2 regions of the Lysinibacillus sp. GW823-FHT06C08 genome follow, and region 2 is predicted to be linked to the other one. Evidence: riboswitches for the same ligand, from Rfam matches in the RefSeq annotation. Region 2 holds a riboswitch; the other holds the start of a gene.

Region 1 (3,327 bases), on a different contig from region 2:
GCCTTTCTACAGATGTTTGGATGCTCTTTTTGGCACGCTTTTTAGGTGGCCTTGGCTCTGCATTTGTTGCACCTCCTATTATGGCTTTTGTAGCAGACGTGACAACTTATGAAGAACGCGGAAAAGGAATGAGTATGTTAGGAGCTGCAATGTCGTTCGGCTTTATGATTGGCCCTGGAATTGGTGGTTTCCTCGCAAAGGTTAGCTTACATTTTCCATTTTTCATGGCGGGAGCTGCCGCCATTTTAGCGTCTATTTTATCGTACTTTTTATTACCATCTACAAAGCCAAATACTGCGCAAAATAGACAAAAGCAAGATAATCTGGTGAAACAGATGGCTCGCTCTGTACATATGCCTTATTTTGTTATGTTAATTATTATGATGGTATTCTCATTTGGGATTGCTAACTTCCAAACAACCTTATCACTATTTGTGACAGAAAAATTTAATTACTCACCTGGCGATATTGCTACCATTCTAGTGGTTGGTGGAGCATTTGGGGTAATTGTACAGATGTTTATCATAACGCCACTCTTTAAACGCTTTGGTGAAATGAAAGTAGTTTTGGTCAATTTATTTATTGCCTCCATTGCTATTTTCTTAATATTATTTGTTTCAGGTTTTGCACTAATATTAGTTGTAGCAACCATCTTCTCTACGGCAACAACATTAATTCGTCCAGCTGTTAATACACTCATCTCAAAACTTGCTGAAACAGAGCAAGGGTTTGCAGCCGGCTTGAACAATGCCTATATGAGTCTTGGAAATATGATTGGACCCGCTTTAGCTGGTTTCTTATTTGACTGGAATATGAATAGTCCTTATATTTTTGGTGCCATTATCTTATTAGCCTGCTTCTTCCTTGCCCTGATTTGGACATTGAAAAAGGCACCACAGCTTATGCATCCAGATTCACACTAATCATCAAAGCTTATTGACTATTGATTGAAGTATGTTACACTTCTAAAAAATACTTACCACTAGGGGAGTCTTTTAAAGGCTGAGACGTATATGGTTATATACGGACCCTTCGAACCTGATCTAGTTCATGCTAGCGGAGGGAAGTGGCGCTTCTTGCTATTTTCAGTGTATAAGCAAGGCCGCTTCCTGTCGTTTGAAGGAAGCGGCTTTTTTCATTTTCCTAGTGGCTAAAACGAAAAGGAGCGCACCTATCATGTCTATTCGAAAATTAACAATTATGGCTTTATTAGTAGCGATTGCCGTTGCAGGCTCTACGTTCATCTCCATTCCAACTGGGATTGCTCGTGCCTACCCTGTGCAGCACGCTATTAACGTAATAGGAGCCATTATACTTGGACCCGTACCTACAGTTGTAGTTGCCTTTGTTACGGCTATCATTCGTATCCTTACAGGAACAGGCTCACTGTTAGCCATTCCTGGTAGTATTATTGGAGCATTATGCGCAGGTCTTGCCTATAAATATAGCAGTAAAATGTGGCTAGCTGGTATGGGTGAAGTGATCGGCACTGGTCTTCTCGCATCGCTTGTAGCAGTGCCCTATGCAAAGTTACTTATGGGGACATCCGTAGCGGCCTTATTTTTCATGCCTGCCTTTTTAATATCAAGTTCAATTGGAGCAATCTTAGGTATTGTAGTAGCTAGCAGTTTGCGTAAAACCGTGCTAGTAAAATATTTTAATTCCCGCTCTTTTTATTAAATAACGTTGTTGATATAACTTAGAGGATTTGTCTCCATGCATATACAAAAAGCAGTGCGAAATAATTCGCACTGCTTTCATCTAACTAAATTATTGGCGTTTTTTCATACCCTTTAATAATTGTGCCACGTTCGTGTTTTCTGCCTGTACGGGGTGATTCTCTACAATTTGCTCCTTTTTCTTCGGCTTCGTTAGGAAATTCCAGCCAAAGCGTCTTATTGTAATATCAATAAAGAATAAGAGCATACCTGCAAGGAGAAGCCATGTCGCAATGTTTTGACGATCCGCCCCTTGCTTTGTAAAGTCACGGAACACTTCTTGTGGTTCTTTTAAAATAGCACCACCAGTTTGTTCGGTTAATTCTTCTATTAATTTATCATTAGCAGGAAGAAGTTCATACTCAGCACTATAGGGAACACTTAATCCAGCCTGATAAATCGTTTCCTTTTCATCAGCGATACGGAAGAAGATTAATCCCGGGTCAGCTTGTACTACAGCACGCACCTGAGAGGCTGATATAGTTTCAAGCTGTGTGTCTAACTCTTCACCAGCTTCATTAACCGCAACAATATCTAAAAAGGCTGCTTCATTTGTAGGATCTGTAATCATAAAGGACCCATCTGATTCTATTCTTACATCATAGGCAACATCATTATAACTTGGGAGCATTTGTGAAATAAGCGTTTGCCAAAATGTGCCCCAGTTTTGCCATCTTGCCCAGTCGCCCGACCACTTTCCTGTTGAATCAGAAGTGAATGCGAATGTTTTGCCAAGACCGTATTGCCATTGTGCTAACACCGGATCTTCTTTTTCGCTTTCAGCCACGACGGTAGCACCCTGCTTTGCGGTTGTTCCGATATAAGCATTCATTTGTGGAACGCCATTGGCAAATAGCGTATTCCATCCCCCTGCATGATAGAGTATTGGATAAAATGGGTTATCCTCAATGTACGTACGGGAAATCATAGCTGTTTCACGAGATAAAATGGAAGGAATAGTTTGCTCATCGATAACATTGTAGAAACGTCCGCTTCCCATCTCACTCAGAGCTTCCAATAAGTTAGCATCCGCATCTTGACCAATAGCCACTGTTGATAAAGTTATTCCAGTATCTTTTCCTTGTTCAATTAAATCTTCATAATTTCCTGGCTGTGATTGTCCATCCGTTAAAAGAATAATATGCTTACGTTGCAGTTTTATATCTGCTAGGTTTTCATATGCTTTTGCAAGTGAACCATAGATTTCTGTCCCGCCTCCTGGTGTAACAGATAAAATGGTATCCACTGCCTCTTCTTTATTGTTCAGAGGACCAGTCTCTATAATTTCCCATGGTCGATCATCAAATGCTATAAATCCTAATGTATCTTCATCACGTAGCATTTCAACTGAACGTGCTGCTGCTTCCTTTGCAAGCTCTAGCTTGGATCCTGACATACTACCAGAGCGATCTAGTACAATGACAAGTCCTAATGAAGGTAATTGTTCTTTCCCCTTAATTTCCATTTCAACAGGTAATAATGTTTCAATTGGCGTTTTAAAATAACCACCTAAACCAAAGCTATTTTCTCCACCAACCATTGCAAAACCAACACCAAAGTTTTTGACTGCTTGCTCTATCACACTCATTTTCGCCTCACCGACTAAATG
Region 2 (3,327 bases):
TTAGATGTCCTTGTTCCAAGCGAAGAGGTTGTGGTGACTGTCACGAAAGATGGCTATATTAAACGTACTTCTACACGATCTCATGCCGCTTCCAATGGTCAAGATTTTGCGATGAAGGATTCCGATTACTTATTGTATGAAGCAAACTTAAATACGCAGCATCATCTATTGTTATTTACAAATAGAGGGAATTATATTTATCAGCCAGTTCACGAATTGCCTGATATTCGTTGGAAGGACCTTGGTCAGCATATTTCTAGTATTGTGCCAACAAGTGAAGATGAATCAATTATTGCAGTCTATGGCTTTGAAACATTTGAACAACCAAATACGTATATTTTAACTGCTACGAAAGATGGACAAATTAAACGTTCACCGCTCGCAGATTATGCAGTGACGCGTTACTCGAAGCCGATTAAAACAATGAATGTTAAAGCGGGCGATGCAATGATTTATGCATCGTTTATGACGGATGATGTGGAATTGCTCTTAACAACTGATACGGCGTATGCTATTCGATTCCCTATTGAGGAATTACCAGTTACTGGTGTGAAAACAGGCGGCGTTAAAGGGATTACGTTAAAAGATGGAGAAGCTTTAGTAGGGGTCAATGTTTTACAGCCAGATGAAACACAATATGTCGTTATTGTGACACAACGAGGGGCTGTCAAGAAAATGAATGTCGCAGAGGTAGAAATAGCAGGTCGTGCCAAACGTGGTCTTAAAGTCCTGACAGAATTAAAAGCAAATCCTCACCGAATTGTCGCTGTGATTCAAGCGACAAACGATGAGCAGGTTGTGATTGAAACTGAAAAAGGCGTCCAAGAGTTTATTGATGTTCAAGCATTGACACGTGCTGATCGTCATTCTAATGGTTCATTTAAAGTGGATATTGCAACAGATGGAGCCATTTCCCATGTCTTAACGGCCAAAAAAGAACAAAAACCAAGCTAAAATCATGCCCAGTCTCTATATTGTAGAGCTGGGCTACTTGTTGGAGTGGAACAACTATCCAAAAATAGCATCTTGTCATTTTAGATCAACTATGGGTATAATAATCATCGAAAAGTTCATAGCGAAAGAATGTAGGGGGGCTAGTTATGGCTAGCTGAGATTGTGTCCGATAGACACTGACCCTTTGAACCTGATTTGGCTCGTACCAGCGTAGGGAACATCTATTCAAAAAAGCAAAAGTTTTGGAGATTGATTGCAATACGTCTGGGAGGAATCCTAGGCGTTTTTTTGTTTTTCAATCAATATCTTACCAACCGTATATTACGCTTTCTTCTGGTGACAACATTCATTCTTGAACGCTTTCATATTACAAACTGGGAGGACCTAGCATGAAAAAATGGTTATTTATTTTAATAGCGGCACTATTGACGTTAGTAGGTTGTAGCGACAAGGAGGACAAGCAAGCTGCTGATACAAAGAAAAAGGTGTCAGTGGTTCTCGATTGGACACCGAATACGAATCATACAGGATTGTATGTTGCGAAAAAGCTTGGTTATTTTGAAGAACAGGGCTTAGATGTTGATATTATTATGCCAGGAGAGGCAGGAGCCGATCAGCTCGTAGCTTCCGGTAAGGCAGAATTTGGCGTGAGCTATCAGGAGGGCATTACACAGGCTCGTGTTCAGGATGTGCCACTTGTCTCAATAGCAGCCATCATCCAGCATAATACATCTGGATTTGCTTCTGTAGAATCAAAGGGTATTACATCTCCAAAGGACTTTGAAGGAAAAACTTATGGTGGCTGGGGGGCGCCACTCGAACAAGCAGTATTACAATCATTAATGCAAAAAGAAAACGCTGATATTAATAAATTAGAGATTGTCAATGCAGGAGATTTAGATTTCTTCACAATGATGAAAAAAGACATCGACTTTGCTTGGATTTATTATGCTTGGACAGGAATTGAGGCAGAGCTTCGTGGGGAAAAGATTAATATGCTGTATTTAACGGACTACAGTGATCAGTTAGATTACTATACACCTGTTTTAGCAACTAATGAAAAAATGCTTCAAAACAATCCAGACATCGTCAAAGCTTTTGTTGCGGCTGCATCGAAGGGCTATGAATATGCAATCGAGCATCCGAATGAAGCTGCCGATATTTTACTAGAAGAAGCCCCAGACTTAGATAAGGAATTAGTGCATAAAAGCCAAGAGTGGTTGGCTGATAAGTATCAGGATGACGCTAAACAATGGGGTGAGCAAAAGCTTTCTGTATGGGAAAACTATGCTAAATGGATGTCGAGCAACAAAGTATTAGAGGGCGAATTTGATGCTAAACAAGCGTTTACGAATGAGTTCTTACCGAAAAAGGAGGCCAAATAACATGGCAAATTCATTAATCAGTGTCCAAATTATTCCGAAGACAGAGAAGTATGAGGATGTCATTCCTTATGTAGATGCGGCCATTGCAGTTATTAATGCATCTGGTGTGAAATATGAGGTTCATCCACTTGAAACAACGATGGAGGGTGAGCTTACAACTCTCCTTCAAATCATTGAAAAAATGAATATTAAGATGGTCGAGCTAGGAGCCATTAATGTCATTACACAAGTAAAAATTTTATATCAACCAAATGGAATTACAATGGCTACATTAACGGAGAAATATCAGTCATGAAACGGGCATTACAAAAGGGAAGGACGATAATTTTTATCGCCTTCCTCTTATTCATATGGGAGCTTGTTGTGCATATCGCTGATGTTCCTCCATGGCTCCTTCCAGCACCGAGCATAATTGTAGTAGAAGGCATTCAATCGTATCAGACGTTCCTGCCACATGCTCTGGCTACTGTGCAATTAGCTTTACTAGGACTTGCTATTGGAGTTGGCTGTGGTCTAACAGTGGCAATTGTTTTGCATCGTTTTACTTTCATTCGGTCGTTATTTTACCCGATTCTCATTATGTCGCAAAACATACCTATTCTTGTGTTAGCACCGCTGCTTATTATTTGGTTTGGCTTTGGCTTATTACCAAAGCTCATCATTATTTGTCTAGTGTGCTTTTTCCCTATTGTCATAGCGACAATGGACGGTTTTCGTCAAACAGCACCCGAGTTAAAGCATTACTTTGAAATGATTGGTGCAACGAAGGCCCAAACGTTTTGGAAACTAGAATGGCCACATGCCTACCCAGCTATTTTCTCAGGTGTAAAAATTGCTACAACTTATAGCGTAATGGGGGCAGTCATTGCGGAGTGGCTTGGTGCGAAAAAGGGAATTGGTGTATACATGACCTTAGCACAATCCTCCTTCCGTACAGATCGAGTGTTTGTCGCAATTTTTGCGATTGTCTTGTTAAGCTTATTGTTAT

The links. A riboswitch is a leader RNA that binds a small molecule or an ion and turns the genes downstream of it on or off. The one in region 2 is predicted to bind thiamine pyrophosphate.
Region 1: linked by a shared signal. The riboswitch ahead of thiW (energy coupling factor transporter S component ThiW) and the one ahead of AC1Q6O_RS17945 (ABC transporter substrate-binding protein) in region 2 are both predicted to bind thiamine pyrophosphate.

What each region holds. Positions count from the first base shown of each region.
Region 1 covers NZ_JBXAHN010000001.1:579,310-582,636, reverse strand. Annotated here, with positions in the region: gene AC1Q6O_RS02615 (MFS transporter) at 1-923, shown strand, start outside; TPP riboswitch at 975-1,082, shown strand; gene thiW (energy coupling factor transporter S component ThiW) at 1,177-1,680, shown strand; gene AC1Q6O_RS02605 (VWA domain-containing protein) at 1,771-3,327, opposite strand, start outside.
Region 2 covers NZ_JBXAHN010000008.1:163,605-166,931, forward strand. Annotated here, with positions in the region: gene parC (DNA topoisomerase IV subunit A) at 1-954, shown strand, start outside; TPP riboswitch at 1,078-1,188, shown strand; gene AC1Q6O_RS17945 (ABC transporter substrate-binding protein) at 1,344-2,339, shown strand; gene AC1Q6O_RS17950 (thiamine-binding protein) at 2,341-2,634, shown strand; gene AC1Q6O_RS17955 (ABC transporter permease) at 2,631-3,327, shown strand, end outside.